Regions from separate parts of the Salipaludibacillus agaradhaerens genome, predicted to be linked through region 1. Evidence: riboswitches for the same ligand, from Rfam matches in the RefSeq annotation. Region 1 holds a riboswitch; each other region holds the start of a gene.
What was found. A riboswitch is a leader RNA that binds a small molecule or an ion and turns the genes downstream of it on or off. The one in region 1 is predicted to bind cyclic di-GMP.
Positions count from the first base shown of each region.

Region 2: another riboswitch for cyclic di-GMP. It lies ahead of sinI (DNA-binding anti-repressor SinI); the one in region 1 lies ahead of BK581_RS19930 (anti-repressor SinI family protein).
Region 3: another riboswitch for cyclic di-GMP. It lies ahead of BK581_RS14585 (pyridoxal phosphate-dependent decarboxylase family protein); the one in region 1 lies ahead of BK581_RS19930 (anti-repressor SinI family protein).
Region 4: another riboswitch for cyclic di-GMP. It lies ahead of sda (sporulation histidine kinase inhibitor Sda); the one in region 1 lies ahead of BK581_RS19930 (anti-repressor SinI family protein).

Region 1 is NZ_KV917378.1:1,895,868-1,903,607, reverse strand. It holds gene BK581_RS09025 (YpjP family protein) at 266-898, shown strand; gene BK581_RS09020 (response regulator transcription factor) at 1,203-1,904, shown strand; gene BK581_RS19940 (transposase) at 1,918-2,394, opposite strand; gene BK581_RS20570 (transposase family protein) at 2,354-2,692, opposite strand; gene BK581_RS09010 (NADP-dependent oxidoreductase) at 2,955-3,872, opposite strand; gene BK581_RS09005 (VOC family protein) at 3,924-4,262, opposite strand; gene BK581_RS09000 (LysR family transcriptional regulator) at 4,398-5,300, shown strand; cyclic di-GMP riboswitch class I at 6,201-6,295, shown strand; gene BK581_RS19930 (anti-repressor SinI family protein) at 6,330-6,494, shown strand; gene BK581_RS08990 (N-acetylmuramoyl-L-alanine amidase) at 6,689-7,651, shown strand.
Region 2 is NZ_KV917378.1:970,577-978,316, reverse strand. It holds gene ispG (flavodoxin-dependent (E)-4-hydroxy-3-methylbut-2-enyl-diphosphate synthase) at 1-248, opposite strand, end outside; gene BK581_RS04680 (hypothetical protein) at 357-716, opposite strand; gene BK581_RS04675 (MFS transporter) at 838-2,043, shown strand; gene BK581_RS04670 (DUF1002 domain-containing protein) at 2,121-2,996, shown strand; gene BK581_RS04665 (NfeD family protein) at 3,340-3,969, shown strand; cyclic di-GMP riboswitch class I at 4,334-4,434, shown strand; gene sinI (DNA-binding anti-repressor SinI) at 4,479-4,604, shown strand; gene BK581_RS04660 (helix-turn-helix domain-containing protein) at 4,708-4,950, opposite strand; gene BK581_RS04655 (helix-turn-helix domain-containing protein) at 5,422-5,745, opposite strand; gene BK581_RS04650 (DUF1189 domain-containing protein) at 6,008-6,787, opposite strand; gene BK581_RS04645 (Na/Pi cotransporter family protein) at 7,289-7,740, shown strand, end outside.
Region 3 is NZ_KV917378.1:3,120,244-3,127,983, forward strand. It holds gene BK581_RS14580 (methyl-accepting chemotaxis protein) at 1-644, opposite strand, end outside; gene BK581_RS14585 (pyridoxal phosphate-dependent decarboxylase family protein) at 638-2,296, opposite strand; cyclic di-GMP riboswitch class I at 2,384-2,471, opposite strand; gene BK581_RS14590 (glutamine--tRNA ligase/YqeY domain fusion protein) at 2,854-4,503, shown strand; gene BK581_RS14595 (type 1 glutamine amidotransferase domain-containing protein) at 4,779-5,438, opposite strand; gene BK581_RS14600 (PilZ domain-containing protein) at 5,531-5,884, opposite strand; gene BK581_RS14605 (FAD-dependent oxidoreductase) at 6,052-7,584, opposite strand.
Region 4 is NZ_KV917378.1:637,829-645,568, forward strand. It holds gene BK581_RS02925 (universal stress protein) at 1-76, opposite strand, end outside; gene BK581_RS20545 (YjcZ family sporulation protein) at 868-936, opposite strand; gene BK581_RS02935 (S1 family peptidase) at 1,132-1,989, opposite strand; gene BK581_RS02940 (hypothetical protein) at 2,183-2,494, shown strand; gene BK581_RS02945 (hypothetical protein) at 2,518-2,823, shown strand; gene rlmN (dual-specificity RNA methyltransferase RlmN) at 2,876-3,958, opposite strand; gene BK581_RS02955 (arginine deiminase) at 4,213-5,445, opposite strand; gene BK581_RS02960 (YozQ family protein) at 5,653-5,826, opposite strand; gene sda (sporulation histidine kinase inhibitor Sda) at 5,923-6,129, opposite strand; cyclic di-GMP riboswitch class II at 6,152-6,234, opposite strand; gene BK581_RS02970 (3'-5' exonuclease) at 6,860-7,465, shown strand; gene BK581_RS02975 (glutathione peroxidase) at 7,573-7,740, shown strand, end outside.

The DNA of each region.
Region 1 (7,740 bases):
ACGCCACTAGCATCAATCTCTATTTTTGTAAGTAGTTTAAGTGAGATAACCAGAGAGGTAAATGCATTTGGACGTGGGAGCTAACGGGCGGTCAATTCCTGGTCGACTTAACTACCAATAATCGGGATAAAAAATAAAAAATCCCACTAATTAATGGTTCCTTTTATAGACTTTTTAAACAAACATGATAAAATAATAGTTAATAGCATTGTAGTGATGATCATGAGAAATGCCCATAGGTCTGATGTCAAAGAAGGGGTATCCTATGAAACTAGGACTAAAAAAAATATTTGCCGTTTTAGTGACTATTTTTACCTTGGGATTTTATATCCCACCAGTTGACCTGAGCAACGATGCTGAGAAGGAAACAGATGATCTCCTTTCTTCTACGAATAGTTCGGCTGAAAAAGAAGAGTCGCTCTTAACGGATATTGGTCAGGAGAATGACCATGAGGAAAGTCTTTCAGACGTGGACTTCTCCGAGCTTGAAAAGAGTGACAATTATGTTCATCTATTTACCGAACTGGCCAAAGAGCAAACGTTACATAAATTAGGGCCACGTATTAGTCACAAAGTGGAGGACGATATTTTACTAGAAGTATTCCCATCTATGGAAGAAGTGATTACTAGTCTATTAGATGAGTTGGATGATGAAGAATATCCTTATTTAGAAATAGATGAGCAAACTTCCTCATACTACGGGGAAAAAATTTTTAATATATACGATAATCAGTCAAAAGAAGACGTAGTCAGGTTCCATGTTAGAAGAGATTTACGGCCTAAAGACGGCTACTGGTTTAACTTTCATTACCATTTGAGAGAAGATAATTTTGAAAAACATCATAATCTAGGCGACATCTATTGGGACAAAAATACACCGCCAAAATGGATGACGTAAGACAAGAATGTGCCTCTTGATGAGCACATTCTTTTTATATATGGGGTTCATTTATCCATAGGTAGAATCACTTTTTTATTTAGTGACTGGGACAGTCACTTGTTTTTTTCATATTGGGTAAACAGATATTAGAGGAAGAAGCTTCTTTTCAAATTTTCTAAGTATTTTACCGAAATAAATAGGAGCTAGATATTCTGAAATATCGGCCGGAAAGTATGACGTCTAGCTAGTGCATGAATAGGGATAATTGACGCACGGATGTTCACTATATAGATCGGTGACTTTCATAGAAAGGGTGGCAGAGGTGACGAGAGAGAAACTATTGATCGTGGAAAATGATATTTACATAAGAGAGGAAACATTTACTTATTTACGAAATAACGGATACCATGTTAACATGCTGGAAAATGTGGGGGAAGTCATTAGCTATATAGCTAATGAGAGCCCACATCTTATTATATTAGAAGATCGTTCACCACATCATGAAGGTATACACTTATGCAAAAAGATTAGGGAAAGCTCAGACGTATCGATCATAATGGTTAGCCATTTAAAGACATCCGTGAATAAAATTGAAGGTTTAAACGCTGGTGCCGATGATTATTTGACAATGCCATACGACCTTGAGGAGCTAGAGGCACGAATAAATGCAAACCTACGAAGAAGGGCCTTAGAGAATAGTGAAATTGCGTATCTTAAGGCAGGCAGGATAACTATTGATATGAAAAGTTTTCAAGTTTTTTTGGAAGGTGAAAAAATAGCACTCTATGCTAAGGAAATTCAACTATTAATATTTTTTATGAAGCATCCTAACCAAGTTTTTAGTACGGAACAAATTTATAATCACATTTGGGGAGTTGAACACCATGGGGATCTAAAAACGGTAACAGTTCATATTAGAAATTTAAGAAAAAAAATAGAAGCTAATCCTGCTAAACCAGACTATATTCAAACGGTCAGAGGGTTTGGGTATAAATTTAATAAAAATTGGGTAATCGGAAAATAGTGTGGAAAGAGGGTTAAAAGATGCCCTCTTCCATAGCCTTGATCAATGTGGAAAAATCAGCACCATAAATTTCTTCAAACACCCATTCATAGCCAGTTTGTCCCCAATTAGGGAATTGATCAGGTAACATTTTTCCGAAAGTAACTTCAACTTCTTTGAATTTCTTTTTCTTTTTTACTTTACGATAGCCTCGTGTAAATAAAATTTTTGCTCTAAGGGCTTCGAAAGAATAACCACGACCAACATGGTTCATTGTCTTAATTAAACGATTCAGGGATTCTGTATAGGCGTTTGTAATGGGTGAATTGAAATAGTTGAATATCTCCTCTTCCCAATTATTCATTGCCTTAATCAGATCCTCAAAATAAGCCATTAATTCTTTAGGTACATTTGAAAGCCAGTTTTGGTAAAGTTTATAGGCATCATTGATTGATTCAGCCTCATAAATTTCAAAGAATTGCTCTTTTAACTCGTATGCTTGACCCAGCAATGGAAACATCAGTCCATATTTGTAGTTTTATTTGATCATCGAAGTCGTTAAGGTCTTTACGCCTTGTAAGAAGCACATATAGGACCCTCATGAGTTGCCTGCGCTCTTTGGCTGACACATTTTGACGATTAGTCTTTCGTATTGGCAAATCCTCAAAGAACGTCCCATTGCACTCTCGACACTTATAACGTTGTCGTTTGACATAAATACCCACACGTTTTGCGTGCATTGGTAAGTCAACGAATAACTGTTCTTTCTTACCATGCTTATACAAGTTAGGAATGGTACCGCATTTCAGACAGTGTGAGGGTGGTGTAGGACTTGCTCTACTAAGAATCGGTAATCACTCTCACTCTCTGTCATATCAAGAATAATAAAGTTTGGCAGGTGGAGCATATTGGTTATCATTTATTTTTTTCCTTTCATGATAGTTGAATTAATCCGCCTTACCTTTAGTTGTTAAGGATTAAAGAGAAATGAAAAAGAGGTTGTCACCAAAAGTAAATTTTTGGGGACAGCCTCCAGTTATCAGTCTCTAAAAATACGGTTTAACAACATATCTAGTCGATTGTCAGTACAATTTTTCCGTAACCGTGACCAGTTTCGACTTCTCGATGTGCCTTTACAACGTCATCAAGTGGGAATGTATTTCTAATGTGTATGTTTATCTTCCCTTGAATGTAAAGGTTAACGAGTTCAGAAAGGCGTTCAGTTGAACGTTCGCTTCGTATAGGGCGAACACCAAGTTCCTCTACGAGATCGAACGCAACAATTGTGCCAATACGCTTCTTGTTTTCGACAAGCTTCACTGAGGCTTCCAAAGCATCACCCCCAGCGGCATCAAAGGCAACGTCTACACCTTTCGGGGAGAGTGAACGTACTCTGTCGACAAGTCCTTCTCCATAGGTAACAGGGATTGCACCTAGTGAACGAAGGTAATCGTGATTGCGTTCGCTGGCGGTGCCGATGACTGTTGCTGCTCCCCATGCTTGTGCCAGTTGTATTGCGAAGGTACCAACTCCACCAGCTGCAGCGTGAATCAATACGGTGTCCCCTTTGCCAACCTCTAGCTCACGTAATGCCGTGTGAGCGGTTTGGCCAGAGGCTGTTATAACACCAGCATGCTCCCAAGACATACCCTGTGGCTTTTGTACAATCTGATCGATACTTACGACTACATATTCGGCATAACAAGTCATTAACGCCCAGCCTAACACCTCATCGCCGATATTAAAGCCTGTGACATCTTCCCCGACATGATCGATAATTCCAGAGAACTCGTTGCCAAGAATCTGTGGGAAAATGATCTTTAGTCCCGGTGGTGTCCAACCACTACTGCGTACAGCACAATCAAACGGTTGGACGCCAGCAGTTTTGACCCGAACTCGAACTTGACCTGCTCCAACTTGTGGGTCATCAAATTCCATTACTCGCAACACTTCCGGAGGCCCATAACTAGAAAATGCTGCTGCTCGCATATAACATCTCTCCTTTTCAAACTTATAAAAAGTTATTGAATGTTTGTTGTGTCAGCTGAAAACCTCAACAGTAAATCCACCAGGTGCTTTAACATAGAAAGTCCAACGATGAGTCCTTCTTGGCGGTTTTACATTATAACCATCATCCTTTAACCGTTGATTGATTTCATTTACATGCTCTTGGCTCTCCTGTTCAAAACCTATATGAAAAGACTTGGGGTAGTTGTCATTGGAACCTTTCATTAAGGCGAGCAAAAATCCATCTTCATCGACCATTATAGCGAATGAATCGCTATGATTACCTTTGGTCTGAACGTTAAAATATTTTTCGAAAAATTTACGAGTAGCATTAACGTCAGTGACAGTAAGATTCATGTGGTTTAGTTTCATCGATTACACCTCCTTCTTGCAAGTAAAATCTGTTGTTATCTTGTAATAATTATCTTATGATAAACAATAAATAAATTAAAATATATATATTTATATAAATATATAACCTTGAGTATATTAATAGGAGGAGCACAAATGGAACTGTTGCAACTACAATATTTTCGAATTGTTGCCAGGTTAGAACATATGACAAAAGCGGCGCAAGAAATTCACATTGCGCAACCCGCTCTTAGTAAAACCATTGCCCGATTGGAAGAGGATTTGGGTGTACCATTATTTGACCGTAAGGGAAGGAATATCCGACTCAATTCGTTTGGAAAGGTATTTTTGAAAAAAGTGGAGATTGCACTTTCAGCACTTGATGAAGGGAGACAAGAAGTCGAGGATCTTGCGGGGATGGAACGAGGGCGTGTTTATTTATCAACAACCACTCATAAATGCTTTTCTGACCTCATAGGCTCTTTCATATCGGAGCATCCTGATATTAAACTCCAAATCAGCCAAGCTTCAACATACGAAAAGGTGAAACAACTAAGAAATGGCGATATCGATTTTTGCATTACTTTTCCACCACTTGAAGTGGAGGGAATAAGCGGGCAATCCTTTCTCACTGAAGAAATATTACTAGCTGTTCCTTTCACGCACCGATTCGCTAACCGGAATAGTGTTGACCTGAGCGAGTTATCTGACGATGCTTTTATAAGTATAAAAGATGGGAATCCGTTTCGGGCAATGACGGATGATTTTTGTAAAAAAGAAGGTTTTACTCCAAATGTAGTTTGTGAAGTTGACGAACTTTCTGCAATAAGTCATTTCGTTCGCACCGGTATTGGTGTTGCTTTTTTGCCAGAAACTTTAATAGAAGATAAAAATGTACCTTTTCGCCTTTTGCATATTGATAAGCCATTTTGTCAGCGTACCTACCAAATAGCATGGCTCGAAGATCGCTACTTGTCCATTGCGGCACGTAAATTTCAAGATTTTGTGTATCATTATTTTAGCGAATTTCGCAAACTAAACAATCAACCTTCACTTTAAGCAATTTTATCAGCCTGAGGCATAAGGAACCTGTTGATTATGAACAGTCAGGTTCCTATATTTTAATTTAAAAAGAAAATATTTTAAGGTCTTCTACACGATTATCCGAATACGCTAAAAATTTAAATCCGTGATAGTAGATACTGAAATGCCATTCATCTACTGCTTTTCCTACAGGGACTCTTCCATATTCCTGTCATATGAACTTCTTTTATAGACTGCCTGATAGTAATGGATTTAAGCAGTTACTTTTACAAGTTTAATTACAAGATTTTTTAGCGGAGTCGATTTCATAATGATGTTTTTAAAGCAATAACACGAATATTTAATATGCGGATGATAAAACGAACCTTCAATCAGTGGGTTTTTTGTTCTTCTCCCACTGATTGGTAAATGAATCAATCAGGACATTAGCCTCCGTTAGTTCCCGCCTAAATTGATTTACCTCTCTTCTCTATTTTGAGCTGGGAGCTTCACGGACGGTAAAAGTGACTGAAATGTAAGACGGCGACTCCCAGAGGATTAAGTGCAGTCTAAAGATCCACTTTTGCGAGGATTTACCGAGCAAAAGTTAGCTGAAGACAAGCCCTCGGGAAAGCGTCCGTTTGAAGTGAAGGTCACTTTCATGATTCGAATTTTGAATTGTGAAATTCATTCAGGACTTATACAAATAGAAATTATGTTACCATGGCTTCCGGAAAAAAAACGCAATGTAATACTTTATCTTTTATTGTCGAAATTACTATAAAAGGGAATAGACACTAAAAAAATAGATAAAAGAACTACTTTTTTTCTGTTTTTTAACTTGTATTTAACCTTGACTAGGTATACTTCAAATTACAGTTACACATCATGCTGATTCTCAAATGCTGTGACAATATTTTAAAATTAAACCTTCCTACTAGTTAAAGGCAAACCTGTTTAAAGATAGGGACGCAAAGTTACGGGTCTAAGGGTCATTTGCTTGTATGATCTATGATCGCCGGACCGCCTATTAGGCAAACGTGGGAAAGGAGGTCTAAGGAAGAGATGGAAAAGAAGTTACACTCTACCTTGGATAGAGAATGGGAGAGGCTAATAAGAGAAGCACGTCAAAGAGGATTAACACCTCATGATGTCCGTTGTTTTTTAGCAGAGAAACAGCGAGAAAAAAATGTATATGATATTAAACAAGTGAGTGGTGGTAACTCGTAAAAGACTATATGAGAGTTAGAAGTTGTATCTAAAGCTTTATTTTAAACGTTTATCGTTATGATAAGCGTTTTTTAATATGCTAACAACTTGATCACGCCTATTTGTTTCTACTTAAAGACACTTGTCCTGTCATTTTTAATGACGGTGCATTAACTATAGTGAGCGACAAAATGACATTTAAGGAGGCTCACCACATGGTAAGGATATTTATCGATCCCGGTCATGGTGGTTCTGACAGTGGAGCAACAGGGAATGGCTTAGTAGAAAAGGAAATTGTGCTTGATATTGCGATGAGGTTAAGAGAATTACTGAACATGTATCAAGGTGTTCAAATTAATATGAGTCGAGAGGATGACAGCTTCGTTTCACTATCAGAAAGGGCCGATATGGCGAATAGCTGGAATGCTGACTTTTTTGTTTCTATTCATACCAATGCAAGTGGTGGTGAAGGATTTGAATCGTACATTTGGAACGGTGAGGTGCCTGATCAAACGATAAGGTATCAACAGGTTATTCACGAAGCTATTATCAATGAAATTGATGTAGTTGACAGAGGTATGTTAAGCGCTAACTATGCAGTACTGAGAGAAACAACAATGTCGGCTCTTTTAACGGAAAACTTGTTTGTTGATAATGAAAGTGATGCCGAGAAATTGCGAGATGATGCCTTTTTAGACCGTATTGCACAAGGTCATGCAACCGGGATTGTGAACGCATTAAATATAGAAGAAAACGGATCAGATGGATCTGATGGTGATCAACCGACAAATGACACGATTGCGTCAGTGCAAGCGACATTAAATGAGCGTTACGGTTTAGCCATTGCCGTAGATAATATTTTCGGTCCAGAGACAAAAGGGGCACTATTACGAGGCTTCCAAACGGAGTTAAATGTTCAGTTTAATAGAAATATTCAGGTGGATGGCATTTGGGGACCTGAAACACGTCAAGCAGTTGTCAATGTTGGTCGAGGAGCGAGAGGTAATATAACGTGGATTTTGCAAGCAATGTTATACGGTTCAGGTGTTTCTCCAGGTCCAGTGGATGGTATTTTTGGCCCGCTTACGGAAAATGCAGTGAGGACGTACCAACACAGACTTAGACTACGTGTCGACGGCATTGCGGGGCGGCAAACCTTTACAGCGTTATTTAGATAATCGGTCCTCTACCTTATTATATTTGTTAGACTAAGGAACCAAATGGTTAAGATAAACTCTCGGCATTATTAAAAAGGAGGCGTTGGGTG
Region 2 (7,740 bases), 930 kb from region 1:
ACGACTAAAGGAATGTTGATTCGCTTTTTAATTTCTGGGATAGCCTCAGCGTCTTTCATATGAGGGCATGCTACGCGAACTATTTGGCATCCGGCTTCCTCAAGCCGATTTATTTCAGCAACAGTTGCGTCTACATCATGAGTTTTGGACATGGTCATACTTTGTATAATGACCTCATCACTACCTCCGATTGTTATCGGACCTACTTTGACAGGCCGTGTATTTTTTCGATGTGTTATTTGGGTCACAAATCATCGCCCCTTTAGTTTACTTAAAACGTGATAAATAGTGTTTATTCTTTCAGTCATCGTATTACATTGTAACAATCAGGGGACAATTGTGGCAAGAACAAATAACTATTCGTTGTCCATTTCCCTATAAACAGGAAATTTATATGCATTTCCTGCTGATAATTGATAGGGAACTACGCCAGGATTTAAAACTTCAAAATCGGTTAATACTTGTTCTACTGATAATGCGAAAGTATCGCTAGGATGAAGCTGTTGGACAATACTATAAACGCTTTGGTTCTCTTCTACAATAACCTCTTGGTAAAAGAGAGTGTTCTCATTATCATGATCAGTACTCTCGGCTGTATTTAAATGTTGCTTTGATTGGGTTTGCTGCTCAGGGATAGTACCAGCTGATAAATCAATCCGAACACTTATCCCTATGATAATAATAAGGCACAATAATATGAGGGGGCGCATTGTCATGTGATCCTCCTTTTTTCTATCAGACTCTAGTAATTAAATATGTTTTTTTTAAAAAAATATGTCACGTTATTTGAAATTAGTCTCTTGGAAAAGATGATGATGCAAGAAAAGGAGCTAGGATATGGCGCGATCTGTGGTAGTTAGCACATTAGGTATGTTAACGTTTATCATGATTATTGGTAATTCAATGTTTGTACCAGTTTTACCTGATATGGAGATAATGTGGGATGTAACTTCAACACAAGCTGGCCTCATTTTAAGTGTTTTTTCTTTATCGGCAGCCATTACGATACCTTTAACAGGGTACTTGACTGGACAATTCTCAAAAAAAACTATAGCGACATATGCGATTGCAATCGTGATCGTAGGTTGTTTAGTAAGCGCCTTGAGTGGTAGTGTACATGTCAATTACGCTTATCCAATGCTGCTAATGGGAAGAGTGGTGCAGGGGATAGGTGCTGGAATAGTGGCCCCTCTTCCATTTATGATAACTGCGGAATTGTTGGAAAGGGATGACAGGGTTAAAGTGCTAGCAGCTATAGAAGTTTTTAATGGTATAGCAAAATTAGTGAGTCCGTTCGCTGGTATGTTTACGATCCAATATGGAGGAAGTTTTTTATTTATTTTCTATATGGGTGTGTGTATTTTAGCAATAGTATTACTTTTATTAGGAATAAGAACGATAAAACCTACTCCTTTGCGGACTTGGAAGAGTTATTTTACAGCGCTAAAGCACATTGTTTTCCATCGTATTAAGGATGTATTTCCCTTGATTTTTATTGGTGGTGGAGCTATGTGTTTGCTATTTGGTTTTCTGACATATTATTCTTATGAGCTTGAATGGATTTACGGGCAAACTGGCATGACTAAGGCTTTTTTATTCACTTTACCATTGATAGGGCTCATAATAGGCTCAATTTTAACAGGTAATCTAGTAGAACGTTATCGTAAAATTAATCTTGGAAACATTTTTAAAGGGGTCACAATTCTTCTGGCAATATGCTTTTTTCTATTGTTATTACATGAAACATTGTGGTTACTTATTATCATAACAACATTGATAGGGGGAAGCTCAGCCGCCATTTTAGTAATATGTAACCTTCTTATAACTGAAAACGTCTTAAAAGAGGAGAGAGATATAATCGTGTCTTTATACAGTATGGTACGTTTCATAGGGGTGGGACTTGGTCCTCCATTATTTACGGTACTTATGTATAATGAAGAGGCTATGTTTGTTAGTTTGTTTACCGTCATGGTCTTATTGGGGATTGTCTGCCAATTTCTTTTAAAATGTCGGTTGCTGCCGAGTCATATGCCTAACAAGTGACTCTCTTTTTTCTTCTTACTTATATAACGTTTTTCTGGTAGTGTGTAGATTAGATTATTGAAAAGAGGGGTATGAGAATGAGAACACTTTACAAGACAGCTGTTTCAACTTTTGCTATTTGGTTGTTGTTTATATCAGTCGCTTTTGCAGATGCGGCTCCTGGAGATGAAATTGTGACGCTTGGTGATGATTTGTCTCCACAGCAAAGGGAAACATTACTTAATGAAATGAATGTTAATGAAGATGAGGTACTTATAGTCACTGTAACAAATGAAGAAGAACATCAATACTTAGGTGATTATATAAGTGCTTCTGTTATTGGAAGTAATGCTTTATCTTCCTCGAAAATTACACTTTTAGATCAAGGTGAAGGGGTTGATGTGGAAACAAATCGTATTACTTGGGTTTCTGAAGGAATGTATGCTAATGCTTTAATTACTGCCGGTGTAAAAGATGCGAATATTTACGTTACAGCACCTTTTAATGTCTCAGGTACTGGTGCTTTAACTGGATTAATTAAAGCGTATGAAGCGTCCACTGATGAGGTAATTCCTGAGGATCAAAAACAAGTGGCAAATGAAGAATTAGTTAAAACAGCAGAGCTTAGTGATGAATACGGTGTAGAAGATGCAACTGAACTTATGGCTCGTATTAAAGAAGCACTTGCTGAGGAAAATATAGAGACAGAGGAAGATTTACGTGCTTTAATTCAACGAATTGCAGGAGAGTTAGGCATGACTCTAACTGATGAAGAATTAAATGGTTTAGTCTCATTATTTAATCGTATGAAAGATTTAAATATTGATTGGGACCAAGTGCAAAATCAAATTGGTAAAATACGTGAAAACATTGGTGATTTCTTAAATAGTGAAGAAGGTCAAGGATTCATACAATCTATTCTTGATTTTATCTCAAACCTAATTGATATCGTGAAAGGTTGGTTTAGTTCTTAACAGAAAGAACACTATTTTTACTAAGTTAACTCAATTTAGCTGGAATGTGTGAGTAGGGAGGGGAAACTAAACCGTCCCTACTTTTTTTATCACAGATAGCCGTCCGTAAAATGCTCACCTCGTAAATCTATTTAAGCTAACGGACGCGAATGTGCGATTCACTCAACTACCAACCGGTGGGGAAATACGAAAAATTCTCATTGATGAAGGGCGTTTTATTAAACATAGCAAAGTGATTTTCTTCTCATGCTGAAACTTTTTTAGTCAATGTAACGTAAATGATTTTAGAATAGAAAATTTGATACAATAACGTAAAGACTGCATTTAGGAAGGAGGAAGTATTATGGAATTTTTAGACTACGCTGCTTTTGGTTTTTTTGTTGTTTTTATCGCTACCCTCTTCATATTTGGTGAGATGATGGTACGCACTAAAGGATTGTTCGGTGTAATAGGTGTCGTCATTATGGCGATTTATTTTTCTTATCATGTAACCGCAGGAGACAGTTTGTGGATAGTCATACTTTATCTAATCGGTCTATCGTTAATCATCTTTGACGGGAAAGTAACGACAGATGGCACGATCGCCTCTTTGGGGATATTGTTGATGGTATTGGGGTTAGCAATTCCTGCTCCTGGATTAACGTATGGGGCACTTGTTTCAATGGCCTTCTTAATAGCTGCTCCTTCATCTTACCTATTCACAAAAGTTTTTCCACGTAGAAATATGTGGGATAAGATGACGCTGAAAGATAGATTGACATCAGAACATGGTTATAATTCGATGAATGACAGTTATAAAGAACTAGTTGGTAAAACTGGGATCACAAAAACACCTTTTAGACCTACGGGAACCGTAGAGGTTGACGGGAAACTCTACAGTGCAACGTCAGATAACCAATGGATTAAGGAAGATGAGACAGTGAAGGTTCTTTCAGTGGATGGTACACGTATCGTTATAGTACCTAAAAATTAATGGCTGATAACTTATATAAAGCCGATAATTTCAAAGGAACTGCACTAATATGTGACAAATTATATAGGGCGAAATAAAAATTCATTAAAATTTTTTTAAAAATAGCATACTTACGATCTAGTCATAATTCATTGTAAATATGTAACAATGCAAAAAAGTATGTCTATTTATGCATTTTTTTCGAAATATGTTCCTGAAAACACAGTGAAAAAGCACTTATGTAATGAATATTTAATGTTGGGTAGGCAATAGGGATGAATTTTAATATTATGACATTTTTCGACATACTTTTCACCTGAAAGTTATTTATAATTATCTCTGGCTCCATCGAATGTCACATTATTTTTTTCGAACCAGATCTTCTTCTAGTCAACGGCAAATCTATTGAAAAATAGAGACGCAAAGTTACAGGTCTAAGGAGAGTTAAAGGAGTTTACCTCTCTCTATGATGGCTGAACTGCCTAGCGGTGTTTATAATGGTTTGTGCGAGAGGGGATCATGTAATTATAATGGCTATTGATGAAAAACAACTTAAAGATTGGGAAGTGCTTCTTAATCAAGCAAAGGACATGGGTTTGACAGTAGAAGAAGTGAGAGAGTTTTTTGTGAAGAAAAAAGAATTAAAAACAATATAAGATAAGGCTTCTTCAAAATATTTTGAAGAAGCCTTATCTTAAACTAGCCTGAGGGTTACGTGGACTATCCTATATCATCCAATACTTAAAATCTAATAGGGTATTAGACCGATCGTTCTTCCATTGCCGTCATAGAACGGTCAATCGTTCTTTCTTGATAAAATAAGGGTGTTAAGGGTAGATCTAATGTAATAAAGATACGTCTAACAATTTCAATGGATGGATTTTTCTTTTTATTCCGCTCTAAGTAACTTAAGTATGACTTCGAAACGCCTGTTTTTCTAGAAAGCTCAGATAATGTAAGACCTTTTTCCTTACGTCGATAGCGAATCATATCACCAATCATTGTTATCCCCCTCTCATGCAAAGTTTTTCCCTCATATTGTTCATTATATAGCACAATGGTCATTTGTTAAAAAAAGAAATAATGAGCAAAATGGAGTATATACGACATTGAGAACGAATTTAGTTCTTTATATGAGTATTTTGACGATTTTTGAAGGTTCCCATTTAGTAGGAAATCTTTTATACTAAAATTATATTCTTTATTAAGAACGCGTTATATTTTGGCTAATTATAGGCCTTAATTATTTTATTGTAAAAGTTTATTCATAAATAGAATGCCGTGTTACCTTAAGGGAATAAGTGTGAGTAAAACTCATTGATTTTGACATGATGACTTTCGGGAGATTGCAACACACTGAAGTATAACGAAGAACGAGAGGTTCATTTTTCCACCACTTCATCACTTTGAGGAGTTAAAGCGAATGAGGGAGTTTAAAGCGATAAAGTGGCGGTAGCGACTAAAGTGAACATATTATTTTTGTTGTATCTTCCATTTGTTAAATTCTAAAAACTCTTTAAATTCATCTTTGGATACGCCTGATTCCATTGCTTCTTTCACGAGAGATTGCCATTCTGCATCCATTTGTTTGTCGTCTGTAACATCATCATGCAATAAAAGATCCATTTTTATGTTAAGTACATTAGCGATTTTTTCTAGAAACTGAATGGATGGATTCGTTTGAATGTTTCTCTCTATAGCACTTAAATAGGATTTCGCTACCCCTGCTTTTTCCGCTAATTCGGTTAGTGACATACCAGATTCTTTTCTATATTTTTTAACTCTTTCACCAATCATCGGATATCCTCCTCTATATACTCATATTTACACATCAAATTATTATCTATCTTACAAGAACATGTCATGATTATTTATGTGATAAAAAGTTCACTATTAAGTTTTAAGATGTTCGTTATAAGGGATACATTCTTAATATATCATATTTTTACTGATTGAGCTTTCTTTTCTTAAATTTTTTAAAGAAATGTGTAATAAGTAATGAGGTAAGCGGTAATATAATGGCTATATTACCGCTTCATTTGAGTTGGTTAAAAACTTCTTATTCTGTAATAGGGTCTTTCGGTTTTGGGATGCTTTTTAAAACGTAGGTAATGATAATAATGGCTATAATCCAATAAAGAATAAATAAGAGTGGCATACCAAGGATATTGAACGTTCCAAAAAGTACTATTATAATCGTTGGCAAGGTTGCCGTGTATACAGATAAGATCCAGCATTGTTTATAAGATAATTGGTTTGCCATACTCGATTTCATAAGTAGCATAACAAGTGACAGAAGGAAAATAACAATAAACTTGACACCTGTACCTATTAAATATACACCCAAAACGATTAAAGAAAGTATTAATGGGAATAAGTTATTAACTGTTTCTACCATAGAAAGAAGTTCATCCGACGAAAATGGCACACCTATTTCTTGATAACCTACTACTTCAGGGTCTCCTGCAACCATTATAACAGCACTTCTCTCCAGTAAAGCATAGGCGATATCGTAATCAGAAATGTCCGTTGGATTGAGATCACCAGTAGGGTCGATGATGATGAAACCATGGTCTGTTTCGGATATATAAGGCTCATTTAGCTCATCAGAGGCAAGAAGGCCATCTTCTACATAAAATGAAGGCAGCTCTTCTACATATTTATGTACTGTATTAAAAAGGGCGTTCAAACCGCTACCTATTTGAAAAGCTAAAGGAATACAAGCGATAAGCATCAGAAAAAAAACATAGAGAATGGCCTTTCCTATTTTTTGAAAACGAAAACTAGCGATGGTTTGAGGTGAGATTAAACTTTTTACGAATTGCTTGAAAATATTCATGTCTTCACTCCTTTTAAAAACGATTTTTTCCAATTCTAAATATTACTATGCCATTTTAACAATTACAAGGCCAGCGTAAACAAAATTTTTATTAATTAGAATGAATGTTTGACATGAACAAGTGAACAATGAGAAATAGTTGCTATTACACGTATGTCTTAATAAAGAATTGCACCGAAAGCGGGGACTTCCGCAGGGGCATCGTTGTCTAAAAAATCAATGATCCAAGGACTTATCGTCATACCGAACAGATGGTAAGCCCTGGGGACATCATTCGTCTGTAGCAAAGAGTTGTATCAGTCGTTTTATTAAGTCGTGTATTTTGTACGTTGAAATAGACTGAGAATATGAAACGAATTTAAAATCTTAACAAAATCTTTACAAATGGTTAATAATAAATTAATACTAATTGCGTACGATGGGGAACGGTAGTAGATAAGATAGAAATTTGTTGGAGTGGGGGACGAGTGCTTGGATTTACCATTGCAGGATTTATTATTTATGTTTTTTGGCGGTTTAGCCATCTTTCTGTTTGGTATTAAATACATGGGAGACGGGTTGCAAAAAGTTGCTGGTGATAAACTTAGAGATATTTTAGATAAATTTACTAGCAACCCTGTTATGGGAGTTATAGCTGGTATTGTTGTGACCGTATTATTACAAACGAGCACGGGGACTACGGTTCTAGCTATTGGTTTAGTTAACGCTGGATTTATGACCTTAAGACAGTCTATAGGGGTCATTATGGGTGCCAATATTGGAACGACTATAACAGCTTTTATAATTGGTTTGAAAATTTCAGACTACGCTCTTCCTATCATAGCGGTTGGGACTTTTTTAATCTTTTTCTTGAAAAATAAAAAAGCGAATAACTTCGGTCAAGTTTTCTTTGGTTTTGGTGCGCTTTTCTATGGGTTAAGTTTAATGGGAGAGGGACTCTATCCACTAAGAGA
Region 3 (7,740 bases), 1.2 Mb from region 1:
TGGTCTGCCAGTGCTGTAACAGGTAGGCTGATTTTACGAGTAATGACAATAGAAATCACGATAGAGGCGATAATCATACCGCCAGCTAGGATGAGAGATATGATAATTCCCCGGGTACTAGCTGCACTCACAAATGAGGCATCACGATCTAATCCAAAAATGGCCTCCGTTCCTTCAACTGGTGAGAAATAAGATTTAAATGTTCCGAATTCATCTTCATAGATCTCACTTATAGCATCCGTTCCTCCCATAGCTGTGTGCATATCATCAGAGAAGGTGTAGGTCTCCATCGTCTCATCGTATTGGCTTAAGGCAATGATATACTCTTCATTACCTGATTGACCCAATACGTAAGCATTTGCTACACCTGAAGACTCTTGGAAACTGTTAACCTCACTCTGAAGTTCTGCAAGGGCATTGCTGTCACCTTCATGAGCCGCTTGGACTAATTGACTGTCAATACTATCGCTCATCAGGCTCATATTCACTGTCAAGGCGTCTTCAAAGCTAGGAATCACATAATCATCAATTAACTGGCTGGAAAAGTAATATATGACACTGCTAAAGATGAGAGCAAAGAGAATCATAGGTCCCATAATACCAAGAAGAAACTTTTTAAATAACGATGATGAAACGTTTAACATGAGAACGTTACCTCACTTTCTGTTGATTTAGTTGCTTCTACCGCTTCTTGTATAAAGGTGATCACGTCAGGAATGTGATCTGTTTCCGTATAAGGTGAGATCGTAAAAAACTTAGAGACGTAAACCGGCTGCAATTCCCCATCATTTTTACATGGGACAAGATCAAATTTCTTTGTGTCACCTAGGAAAATACGGGCTCTATGGGCACCGAAATATTCGAAGAGAGCTTCATTTCTTTTATTTGTTTCCATTATTTGTTCTTTCGTTAACTGGCCCTCTACTTCCATTTCCCAATTGTTAGTCTTGCTATACAGCCTAAAGGCTGTCACAGGACCGGGGTTTAATGGATTCGTGACACATAACTCAGGTAAAGTTGCTTGAAGCTTTTCTCGAAAAACAAGATTGACTCTTACATAGTTAGCCAACAGTATTTGATAACCTTCTACCCCGAAAAGTTGTAACGCTGCCATAATGGCAATGGAGCTGGCCATTCGTGAGCATTCTAATGTGTAGCTTGTGTGATAGTCACCGTAACCTCTGTCACCGACATATGGTGATTCGGCAGCATCTAAATCAATTAATGACAAATCTTCTTTGTTTTTCACTAAGAAAAGACTGGTTGCATAAGGTGTTTGACCGAGCTTTTGGAAATCAAAACATAAGCTGTCAGCTAAGTGTAAATGCTGCATTTTAGAGGTGATTATCTGCAATCCAGTAAGCACCTTTTCTTCAAAGTTTAACGGATTTACCTTAAAATCGTACGCGTTAAAAAAGGCATAGAATCCTCCGAGAGCTGAGTCAGCATGAATATGAACAGGAGGTAAGCCATGCATATCTGTAAGGGCATTTGTCGTATCTTTGATTGCCTGAATATTGTCAATACCAAAGTTATCAGTTGTACCAGTTGTAGCCACAACGTAAACAGGTTTACCTCCTTCTTCAATCACTTTTGCCATTTTAGAGGCAAGATCTTGTTCGTCCATGGCGTGATCTCGCTTTGTACGAACCTTAATCACATGGCTTCGTCCAATACCAGTGGCTTCAGCTGATTTAATTAAACTATAATGGGCTTGCTCAGAGGAGAACACATACAGATTATCAGGAACACCGTGCTCCACTGCATCAGGACAATGTTTTGCAATAGCAAGGCGGAGTCCCGTAAAGACAGCTCCTTGTCCACCCCATGTTGTATATCCCCAGCTCTCATTGACATCAAAGCCAGCAATACGTGACATCATGGCAATGACTTTCGTTTCTGCCTCCGCACCGGCCGGACCATAAACATCCCATAAATTATTCCCATTCAATAGGGAGGCTGTTAGTTGACCTATGAGTCCGGGAATACTTGCCATCGGAAGGACATTCGTCAAAAAGTATCGGGAATGATAGGGGTGCCCTGTCATTAAGCTTGTCATACTGTCTACTAAGTGAGACAGACTTTCACCCTGTAGGGGGACTTCAGCTGTTTGGATGAGCTGCTGATAAAAATTTGTTTCACGCTGTTTCTCATGTCCTAAACTAGCGTAATCTGGACGCTTCATCCCATCCATTTTTTCTAGAAGAGTGGTAATTAATTGCAGGAAATTCTCTCTGCTTTCACGATTGCCATCTTCACTAGGGAAAAGCTTTTGCACGTCATTAAGTGATTTCATTCAGTAACCTCCAATCATATTTTTAAACATAAAAAAATCCCCACTTTAATAATGGGGGTCCGGTAACATACGTAAAACGCTAATATGTTAAGCAACTCAGCCATCTTAACTTTTTAAAAGCGTTAGACCTGGAGCTTTGCGTCCCTGTTTTTCAACAGGTTTGCCCATTATTATTGTGTTATATTGAACATAATTAAAAGTATCACAATAGGACTAAAGTAATCAATACATTTACACATTTGTCACAAAATATGCCATTAAATGCTTGTAAGTCCTATCTTTAGGTCATGGATAATTAGTGAATGATTAGGCCTTTCAGAGGGGATGGCTACAAAAAAGAAATAAATGAAATTACGCAACGAGTGAAAAGTAAGGTCATCCATAGATATCCAGTCTTATTTATGATATAACGAATAATAGACATGTTATTTAAACAGATTAGTTACTTTTGTCGACTGCTCAGTCGTATCGATGTTAATAAAGTGGCTCTAAAAATGTAGACTATTTTAAAGATGGTAATCATGAACAGAACTTTTGTGATAGAAAGGTGTAGAGACATGAGTGAAAATGTAAATAATTCATCACATTTCATTAAGTATATTGTGCAAGAGGACTTGGATGAAGGAACCTACGAGCATGTAGTGACACGGTTCCCACCAGAACCAAATGGCTATTTGCACATCGGTCACGCCAAATCAATCGTCTTAAACTTTGAGTTGGCAGATGCTTTTAACGGCAAGACGAATCTTCGGTTTGACGATACAAATCCATTGAAAGAAGACCAAGAGTTTGTGGATGCCATTAAACAAGATATTCAGTGGCTTGGTTATGAATGGGACGGTTTATTTTATGCGTCTAATTACTTTGAAGAGATGTATGAACGTGCCGTATTGCTCATTAAGAAAGGCCTCGCATATGTAGAAGATTTAACACAGGAAGAAATCCGCCAGTATCGGGGTACCTTAACTGAGCCAGGTAAAGAAAGTGAGTCACGAAGCAGGAGTGTTGACGAAAACCTTGCACTTTTCGAAAAGATGAGAAAAGGTGAATTTGCCAATGGAGAAAAGGTGCTTCGGGCTAAAATAGACATGTCATCACCGAACATTAACTTGCGAGATCCTGTCATTTACCGAATTTCTCATACTGAACATCATAATACCGGTGACAAGTGGTGTATTTATCCAATGTATTCCTATGCGCACCCACTTGAAGATGCCATTGAAGGTGTAACACATTCCATTTGTACGTTAGAGTTTGAGGATCAGCGGCCATTGTATGACTGGGTAGTGGAACATACAGAAATAGAAGGTACGCCAAAGCAAATTGAATTTGCTCGGTTGAATTTGACAAATACGGTCATGAGTAAGCGTAAATTGAAACAGCTCGTGGATGAAGGCTATGTGGATGGCTGGGACGATCCGCGAATGCCTACCCTGTCAGGCCTAAGACGCCGTGGATTTACCGCTGATTCTATTAAAACATTTTGCCGCGAGATCGGTGTAAGTAAAGCGGACAATCTTGTAGACGTACGCATGCTAGAGCATTTTGTTCGTGAAGATTTAAAATTACAATCACCGCGCACGATGTCCGTTTTAAAACCCTTGAAAGTAGTCATTACGAACTATCCAGAAGGGGAAGTGGAGTGGTTGGATGCTGAGGTTAATCCTGAGAATGAAACGATGGGGACACGGCAAATTCCTTTTTCACGGGAAATTTATATTGAGCAAAGTGATTTTATGGAGAACCCGCCAAAAAAATACTTCCGCCTCTTTCCAGGTAATGAAGTGCGTTTAAAGCATGCTTACTTTATTAAATGTGAGCAAGTCATTAAAGACGAGGAAGGCAATGTCATTGAGCTTCGCTGTACGTATGACCCAGAGACGAAGAGCGGCAGTGGTTTTACAGGACGTAAAGTGAAAGGGACACTTCATTGGGTTGAAGCAACTCATGCGAAAGAAGCCGAATTCCGCTTATATAATTCCTTAATTGATGATGAAAAAAGCGGTGACGACTTCCTTGATGCCGTTAATCCTGAGTCATTGGACGTTGTCCATGGCTATGTAGAGCCGAACATGGCTGACGTCAAAGGGAATGATAAATTCCAATTTTTCCGTCACGGTTATTTTAACGTTGATCCGAAAGATTCTCATGAAGATAAGCTTGTCTTCAACCGAATTGTTGAGTTAAAAAGTTCATTTAAGTTATAAGCGGAGCAAAATAAGGGCAGATAACAAAAGCTTGTAGCTAGCGAACTGTGTACAGACAAAAAATAAAGAAAACACTTGGGCAGGAGATTATTTCTTCTGTCCCTTCGATTTGAGTGGTCATCTCCTCTTTTAGCATGATGCCTTATAAGCCGGCACGTTTAATTCCCCCAAGTGACGCCACGCAAAAAGCGTCTCCCCCACATGTTGATAATAGGTTATCAACAAGCAAATGTTAAAAAGGGGGAGACGCCTATATCACTTACCGAAACTTACATTTAGTTTCTTAATGCTTCAACCACTTTATCGGCCGTGCTTTGACTGGACATTGGGTTTTGACCAGTAATAAGCTGACCGTCATGCACTGAATAATCGCTCCATTTATCGCCACGGACAAATTTGCCGCCACGGGCTTTTAACTCTGATTCAAGTAAGAAAGGAACGGCATCATCTAATTGCATTTCCCGTTCTTCCTCATCCGTAAAGGCCGTTATTTTTTTCCCTTGGACGAGAGGGGTGCCATCTTTGTACGTAACATTTACAAACGCACTCGGTCCATGACAAACCGATGCAAGAATCGTCCCGTCTTCTGCGTGTTCTTGCAGGAGTCTTTTCAGCATTTCATTTTCAGGAAAATCAAAAACGGTGCCGTGACCACCAGGTATAAAGACGGCATCGAACCCAGAGATATGTTTATCTGATAACTTCTCTGTATTAGTAAGCTTTGATTGTGCTTCTTGCCATTCAAATTTTTCCTCATCAGGCAGACTGTTCGGGTCAAGGGGGACTTGCCCACCCTCAATGCTTGTAACCGTGACATCAAAGCCGTGTTTAACAAATGTGGCATAAGGTGCGGCATATTCTTCTAACCAAAGGCCAGTGGCTTGGTCATTTATTGTTGAATGACTCGTTAACACCATCAATATCTTCTTAGTCATCATTAGCCTCCTTAAAAAGTTTCTCCTAATCTATTCCCATATGTACAAACAGACTAAACCTGTGTAAAGAGTTCAGATGGGGAGCGGTGTTATTAATAGCATTTGTTATAAGCTTTTAGCGCTGTTAGCATGTCTTTTTCATGTGTGTCGGTGGTAAGTTTGATCCCATAAATAAAGGCATTTTTATCACGTTTTTTCCAAAGAGGACGCCCCTGTACGGTTAGGAAGCAGTGTGCAATAGTGAATGTGAATGTCACTTCTAACTGTTTATTAACAGGAAGGTCAAGAGGCGCTTTTAAGCGTAGACCACCTAAACTGGCATTTAGAATCGTCCCTTTAGCTTGAGAAGAGCGATAGGGTTTCCCATTCAATGAACTTATAAAGAAAGTTGTATCAAGCGGGTGTCTAAATTCACATCGCATCGCTTCTTGTCGTTTATACCTCATGAGGCACCCCTTTCGAAATGTTTAATGACAATCACATGAAAAGGCGAAAAGGAATGTTATACCTTCTTTACCCTAGTGATCATCAATTTAATCATATCTCATCACATGCACTCACATGAGGTAACAGGAAGCAGTTTGGTGTTTTCCCCTTTAACTTTAATGTACATTTATTCGGGTAATGGTTTTAATGGTTCGTTAGCAGGACCTTCAATAACATGACCATTAACGTCATACCTAGAGCCGTGGCAAGGGCAATCCCATGTTCGATCACCGTTGTTCCAATGCACCTCACACCCTAAGTGTGTGCAAGTCGTATCAACGACGTGCATGTCCCCATTTTTGTCACGATAAGCACCAGCCCGTCTCCCGTTAACTGAAACAATTCCTCCTTCCCCAACACCAATATCGTCAATTTTTTTCGGTGCAGGCTTTAGCTTATCCGTAAAGAAACGCATCGTGGCATCAGAATTATGTTTTAAGAAATGTTTTAAGCTCGGATTAATTAAGAATCTGTTAGGGTCGAATAAGGCCATTTCCTCCGTTTCATTACCCACTACGTAATTTTTAAGCATAATAGCGGCAGCAGTCCCGCTTGTCATCCCCCATTTTCGATATCCAGTGGCCACAAAGGTGTTTGGTTCATTGTCCGTGAGAACACCTACATAAGGAATATTATCCAATGTGTATAAGTCTTGTGCTGACCAGCGATAGGGAAATTCCGTGGCGCTAAAAACATGCTCCGCATAGGATTGAAGTGCCTTATAGTGGTCAAATTGATCCTTACCTTGCCCCGTTTTATGGCTTTCTCCACCGATAAGTAAATAATTATCTCCATCAATAGTAGCGGAACGAATTGAACGTTTTGGAAGGGCGGTGTCGACACTTAAATACATGCCTTGAATGTTAGGAGCTTTAGCGGCAATAACATAAGAGCGCTCAGCGTGCATTTTCGTAAAATAATAGTTATTAGCATCGTAAAATGGAAAGTGAGTACATGACAAAACGAAATCGCTAATCAGGTAATTACCTTGTCGCGTTTCCAATACGGGACGATCTCCTTCTACCATGCCGGTTATTGTCGTGTTTTCATATACTCTTCCACCACGTTTTTTAAATGCCTCCAACAAAAAAGTTAAGTAGTGTAAAGGATGAAACTGGGCTTGCCCCATCATAGCTAAAGCTGTCTGTACAGGTTCATTGAAAGGAACCTCAGAGAGTCTCTCATGAGGAATTCCTAATGCTTCATAGGCTTTTATTTCCTTTTGGAGTGCGGTGGCACCTTGAGAGGAGGTGGCATAAAGAACAGCATCTTGCGTCTCAAAACCACAGTCTATCTTATGAGTGCGTACAATCGTTTCAATAAATTTTTTTGCCTCCTCATTTACGTTATAATAGGTGCGTGCTTTGTCAATGCTCGTATGTTTAATGAGTTCATGATAAAACAAGTCGTGCTGTGCTGTAATCTTTGCTGTGGTGTGTCCAGTTGTACCATGCAAGACTTTATCTGCATCAAGTAAAATCACATCAAACCCCTCGTGGACAAGTAAATAGGCAGCAGTTATCCCGGTAATACCGGCACCTACAACGACAACGTCGGCTTCCACGTTTTCTTGTAATGGTTCAGTATTAGAAAAAGAAGTAGATGCAATCCAGTATGATGAAGGGTCCTCAGGTAACTGAGATAAATGGTCATTAGTCATTGGCCTTCCCTGCTTTCTGTCCGTTTTTATTATTAGTCTCTGATGCTAGGCGTGACTCTATTCTTAGAAATGAAGAATTTTATTTGTGACATAACATTGTATGCCACAAATAAGGGGCAGTAGTGCAAATTGACTTCCATTAAAATAGTTAGTTGA
Region 4 (7,740 bases), 1.3 Mb from region 1:
CAATATCTATTGCTTTATCAGTCGCCCTTAACGAATGAGCTGACCCATCTCCAGCTAATAATATGCGTTTAAACATGGCTTTCCCCCCTGACCACTCATTATAACTCTATTATAGTCAATTAATGACTGATCGCCTATGCCATGTCAATAACAATTCCCCAATAACCGTGGTTTAGCAAGTTCATTTGTTGGAACTTTCTCTTTATATGTGGCTATATTTCTCGTTGCTCATTCACTTCCCACAGATCAAACACTTAGGTATGATACCTTCTAATTTGATTAGAATATGTTTGATCAGCTCGTTTTTGAATAAATCTACTTAGTTTTATTCACCTTTAAAGTCATAACTAAACGGCTTTATACTAATTTAGTGTCAACGTGATACAGATTATGAAGGCTTTTGACCTGCTAGTTTCGTGGTCATTCCAATTAGATCAAAATAAATATATGTTAGATTATGGTATACAATGATTTTTAAATGTTGTTAAGCATTAGGCCCCTATTGTCACAAGGGGGCCCGATCAACATTAAGCAAAAATAGACATGAAAAACCAAAAAACACGATGATGTTTGACTTAAATTATGTTGGTGATAACTAAAATTAACGATTTTTTCGATAGCTTTTTAAGCGATATAGGACAAATACAAACACTTACTGACTCAGTTGAACTTCTAGTTAAACAAAATTCGACCTCTTAAAAAGCAGCCATACTTGTATGACCGCTCTTTGATGGTAGGATTTTATTACAGATAACCGTCCATAAAACCCCTGCATTAATAACAGAGAGGAGAGAAAACGGTAATATTCTGATTGCCTCAACTACCAATCAGTGGGAGAAGAACGAAAACGCCCACTGATTGGTAATTTTATTTTCTGTAGGCCACACCAACAATAATTAAAAGGACAAACATGACGACCACCAACAAAAATAGCATAAGATCACCACCTATTCATGAAGTAACCCTTCACACTATTAATGTATGGTGAAAAATGCCTTATGATTGGACAAATGTTGTCTCAAGTAAAAATGTTTATCACACAGATAAACATCCCGGTTCAAAAGAGAGAGGAGAAATTCACTCAACTATCAATAAGAGAAGAGCGAAAACTTCCACTGATTTTGGACTGTATCAATAATCTACATATTCTGATAGTTCTTCTGTAGGTATAGCAAGACCGACTTTTCTAGTTGATCCATCGGTATCCTCTAATCGCGTTGTGGCATACACAATCCCTACAACTTTTCCGTCTTCTCTTATGACAGGACTTCCACTGCTCCCATGATAGATAGGGGCGTCTAGTACGAGCGATGAGCTGTTTTTGTTACCAAAATCAGTTGTTCCTGTTACCTTGCCTTGGTTAGCAATAAAATTAAAAAACAATGGGTTGCCTATGACATAAATTGACATACCTGCTACCCACTCTTCAGCAAAATCTAACACAGGATAACTAACGTCTGTTTCAATATGTAAGATAGCAACATCTCGTTCAGGATCAGTCTCAATAACATCAGCTGTATAACTAGCGCCATTTTCAAATGAAACGGTTGCTTGAGGATAATCACTTACAACATGTTCATTCGTCATAATATACCCATTCTCAGATATATAAAAGCCGGTGCCTTTACTATTACCAGACCTAATCACAACAACGGACTCTTTATACAGTTGCACGTCCTCATTATTAGATAATTCTTGAGAGACAGCAATGAATTCCATTGCTGGAAAATTAAACAGCTGCGGCCAGATGGCAAACACATTACTTAAGAGCGCCACCGTTATAAAAGCTGCTATCGTTATTTTTAGTCCCCGTCTAGGCTTCCTTGTCTGGCCTTCTTCCTCATCATCAGGATTAAAAAATTCTTCTTTAGTATAATAATGCTCTCCGTCAAAAAATAACTCTTCTTCTGGTTGATCGTTTAATTCCTCTTTATCTTTCTTTTGATCGCTTTTTGAAGCATCGTTATTACGGTCGTCAGTAATCGTCATCACCTCCTTTTTTAATAAAGTTTATCTCATATAAAATGTCGTTAAGAATTAATACGTAATTTTATCGTATCATAATTTGTTGCCAAAAGATCAACGCCCGCCTTTTTTTCATAATAGGAAAAAGAGAGGATTGTGATTATAGTGATATTCCTGTAAACTTTGTTGGGACGTATTAATCACAGGAGGATATTACATGACTAACACCACAACTGAAACCGACCATATACTACCGACTAAAAAAAATACCTATAACTTTAAAGCCATGATCGCGATAGCTTTAACCGTGACTACGCTCATTGTTGCAACAGTGAAATTTCCAGTGAGTTTGTTGTTAAGTTTTGTTGCCATTATTTTCTCAATCATTGCTTTAGTAGAATTAAGAACGCCGACACAAAAAGGAAAAGTTTTAGCAGTAGTAGCACTTGTTGTTAACTTACTTGTTTGGCTGGTCACCATTGGGCTGCTTGTGTATGGTTATTTTTTATACCAATCTATCCATAATTAGCCGATTTAAAAGGACTGAAAAACATGGAAACCCCTTCAGCAAAACAAGAACTAACGTCTTTAGATTCAAATCATCGTTCATTTAGTTTTATAGCCATTTTATCAGCTGGGATGTTAGTTTTTACTGCCTTTTCTTTCTATCAAGATTGGGATATAACTTTATTTTCCTTCGTGTTAACGATTATTTTGTCTCTTGTAGGTATAATGGACACAGTGGAAAAAAATAAAGTTGGCAAGCGACTCAGTTTACTAGTACTATTCCTTTGCTTAGTAGCGATCATTCTGCCTGTTATATTACTGATTTTCTTCACGATGGCAATCGGTCAATAAAAAACCGGGACGCCTACCTTTGCAGGGTAGAGTCCCGGTTTTTTACCGATTATTAACTTCTGGCTTTCGCTTTTTCGCGATCTTTTCTCATTTGTTTACTTCTTAATTGCCCACAGGCCGCATCAATATCAGAGCCTTGTTCATGCCGAACACCACATTGAATACCATTTTTCATCAAAATATCATAAAACGTGAGTATGGCCCCTTTTTGGCTTTGTTTGTATTGGATATATTCATCAACAGGGTTATAAGGAATCAAGTTAACATAAGTTAGCTTTTTCTTATCCTTAATAAGCTCTACTAATTGCTGTGCATGCTCTGGCTGATCATTCACACCATCCAGTAGAATATATTCAAATGTAATACGCCTGTTCCTCTTCTTTAAGTAATAATCAACTGCTTCCATGAGTTTTTCAATCGGCTGGGCTTTATTAATTTTCATAATTTGCGTGCGCAACTCATTATTTGGAGCATGTAAAGAAACTGCAAGGTTCACTTGAAAATCTTCATCTGCAAAGTCATATATCTTTTTAATAATTCCACTCGTAGAAACGGTAATATGTCGTGCACCAATAGCTAATCCTTTATCACTGTTCACGATCCGGAGGAAATTCATTAAATGAGTATAATTATCAAATGGTTCGCCGATTCCCATTACTACAATATGGCTAACACGTTCTCCTTTTCCTGTCTCATCCATACTATGTTGTACGTTCATAATTTGTTGGACAATTTCACCACTGGTTAAATCACGATCTTTAGACAATAAGCCACTTGCACAAAAACTACACCCAATATTACACCCTACTTGCGTTGTCACACAAACGGAAGCACCGTAATCAAAACGCATTAATACAGTTTCAATTAAATTACCATCACTTAGTTTGAATAGGAATTTTTCAGTGCCATCACTTGAAACTTGCTTTGAATGTAATTGAAGTGATTGAATCACAAAATGATTTTCAAGTAATTGAATACAGTCTTTTTTTAAATTCGTCATCTCATTAAATGAGGTAACACGCTTGATATATAACCAGTCCCACACTTGAGAAGCGCGGAATGGCTTTTCCCCTTTTTCTGTAAACCACTCTTTTAATTGGTCAAATGTTAAACCGTAAATCGATGGTTTCGTCATTTTAACCCCTCATTTCACTTTATTTATAATGATAGCTCTACCAATAATCTTAGTAGTTCAAACTGAGACATCTTTTATGTGAACGACTCATAAAATACGAGATCCTCTTTTTAAACCAACAGCTATTATCTCAATTTTCATCTCACAATTCAAGCAAGATTTGGTGTTACACGACAGCTTTATACTTATTTACACGATGCCTCTCGTTTTTAAGAACAATCATATATTAAAATGACGCATAGGGGAGGAATACATTACTTTCGTTTTAATGGCATCGTCATACAACGCGGTCCTCCACGACCTCTTGCTAATTCGGAACTGGGAACTTCAATCACATTAATCCCGTGCGCTCTTAACGTATCGTTTGTGACATAATTTCGATCATATGTGATGATTGTCCCTGGAGCAAGGGCAAATGTATTACTGCCGTCATTCCATTGTTCTCGTGCCGCTTCAATAGCTTGACCGTCTCCGACTGGTATAAGTGTCACCTCTTCAAGTGCAAGACATTCTTTAAGTGTTTTTGTTAAGTCATTTCTTTTTTCTACTTCGATCTCACCGTCTTTATTCTCTTGAAGGATGTAAATGTCCATTTCCGCGGCAATTTTCATCACAGTGGGATGAATCGTAAATTTGTCAATATCAACTTGTGTAAAAACGGTATCTAAATGCATAAAAGCTCTTTTTTTCGGTATTTGAATCGCAATTACTTTCTTAAAGCCTGTTTTCAGTGTTCTTAAATTTCTAAATAATTTTTCTATGGCATGGGGACTTGTACGTGCACTAATACCAATTGCTATAACATCCGGTGATAAGATGAGAATATCACCTGCTTCAATAGGAAAACCATCGTCCTTATCATAAATAATAGGTATATCTTTATTAACATAATCATGGGAATGTTTTACGATATATTTTAAGAATAGCGTCTCATTCTTGCGAGCCTTTTGGTCCATTAAATTTAAGGAAATAGACTCACCAATGATAGCTGCGGGGTCTCTAGTGAAATACATGTTTGGTAAAGGATCTAAATAAAACGGAAAATCATGATTAATCATCTCAGCCATCAAGTATTCCGATTTCACATCCACTTCATTTCTTCTAACGCCACTAATCACTGTTTCAACGAGTTCAGCAGGTGGTTTAGATACTAGAAATTCTTCTAAGCTATAATAAATACCGCTGTCATACCTCAAATGTTTTAATGAGGCATGAAGAAATTCAGTAATAAATTTTTTTCTGACATGTTCTTCTTTAAGCGCTTCCGTAGCCATATCTGTTAAATAGACGACCTCTGCCCCTTTTGATGATAAAGCTTTTACAAATTCATCGTGTTCACGTTGCGCAATTCTTAAATTAGGAATATCATCAAACAATAATTCTTCCATATACTCTGGGGATAGGTTTTCTATTTCTTTTCCGGGCCGATGCACAATCACTTTCTCTAACTCATTAATTTCTGAAAAAATCCTAAAGGGAGTTGTCATAAACTAATCTTCCTTTCTGACTTATCTAATTTTAAGAAATATACCTTAATTATACCCTCTTAACATTATTTGCGCGATAATCGTTAAATAACCTTCCGATAATGTTTTATTATAAACATCTTAAAACCAAAAATTACCTCCGCTATAAATGGAGGTAATAAAAGATAACAGTTAAGCTAAAAAAATGAGATTAAGATCAGTGAATCATTATTTGTTATTATCCGTTTTCTTATGATCGACTGTTCCAACGTTATAACTATCTTCCAGTTGTTCATGAACCGTTGACACACCACTAGAAAACTCATCCTTTTTTTTGTCATCTTCATAATGGAAGTGCCTATCCCCCACGACATGTCCTGTAAGGTTACTCTTTTTTCGCATAAAATCACCTTCCTTACTTGGTTTTATAACTAGTATGAAAGCAAGTAAAGAAAACTATGCGAACAGTTAGGAGAAAAGTAAACGGTATTTGTGACATTAACTGGAGTAATGAGTTTTACTTACCACATGGTTTATTTTACGACAATTAGGTGTTGTAGGTGTATGGCTTTTAGTATATATTTTTCTACTTTCTAATTCATTTTCAAGTATTTTAATGAATTCTGTTTCTAAGCCAAGTTCTTTCGCATGTGTATACACTTCCAATAATTGATCGCTATTTAAACGCTTAATTGATGAAGTCAATGTACAAACCTCCCCTTCTTTATTTACTCAGGTCGGTTGCACTAGCAGCTCCAAACTATTCAAGTGCCCAATTACAAATAGTTTTTCATCGCTCCCGTAAGTAGTATAAATCCCTTAATTTTATGCCTCTACTCACTAACTGTTCATATTAGTAATGCAAAAATATCCCAATATCAAAAGGTATTATATCATAGTTTATAGTAAATAAAATGTGATTTAACTTACTTTTTTATGAATTGGGGAAATATCGTCCAAAAGGATGAGAAATAACTTAAATATAGCCCCATTATTTTTGAATAATTAAGCCGTAGGGGTAGTCATAAGTCCCATTAAAAGGCATTTTTTATTATTAGAATATGTAAACTGTTACTTTTCACTATTACCTGGTTAATATAATACCAATTTTTAATAGATTTAGTTAACTGAATGAATGTCATAATCCAATGTCACGCTCCATATAACGAATATTATTGTAAATTAATAAAAAATGTCCGTTATTAAAAAAGAAAAACATGACTCAACTCGCATAAAAGGGTGTGACGTCGCTACGAACTTACCGTTATTAATATAGACAGTGTCTCTGTCATGATTCGGTGTCAAAGTAAACCAAGTTAGTGGTGTTCGGATAACACTATATGACCAATTCTAAGTCAGAATGTAATGTCCCCCTTTTATTTTGCCGATAGAGCTGATATTCTATAGGAAACGTATGTTCTTTAGGAGGCTTTTAATGAATTTTATAGCGATTGACTTTGAAACAGCTTCCAGGCAACGTGATAGTGCTTGCGCCATTGGACTAGTTCAAGTTATTGACGATTGTATTGTTGATGAAGTTTACACACTTATCAGACCGAGAAATTCATACTTTGATCCCTTTTGTGAGAGAGTCCATGGAATCACATGGGAGGATGTTAAGAACGCCCCATTATTTAGTGATGTTTGGTCTGATCTCGCTCATTACTTTGAAAATAGTTTAGTCGTAGCTCATAATGCTTCTTTTGATATAAGCGTTTTAAAGAGCTCCTTACAAGCTATTGGCTTGCCTTACCCTTCAATGCTATACAATTGTACCGTGGCTATTGCGAAAAAAACATGGCCTGAGTTTTACAATTTTAAGCTTAATACGATAGCAGCTGAATTAGATATGACATTTAATCATCACCATGCTCTTGAAGATGCCCAAGTAGCCGCACAAATCGTACTAAAAGCAGCTGAAATACATAATACTTTTGAAAACGACGCTTTCTTTGAAAAAATCAAGCTTTACAACGGTATCCTCTCACCTGGTCTTTCTCTGACGCCGGCCATGAATAAAAAGAAACAATTAGCAAAATGAAGACAATAATTATGTTCAAAGAAACGAAGCATGTTTCTTGCTAGATTAACCTCTCAAGTGATTAAATATAAATAGTGTAATAGTGTTTATTTAGGAGGAGCGCGCTAATGACAACAATTCATAATTTCACTGTACAAAAGCCTAATGGTGATGAGGTAAGTCTAGAGGAATATAAAGGTAAAGTTGTTCTCATTGTGAATACAGCGACGAAGTGTGGGCTGGCACCGCAATTTAAAGAATTACAAGCTCTTTATGAACAATATAAAGCTGATGGT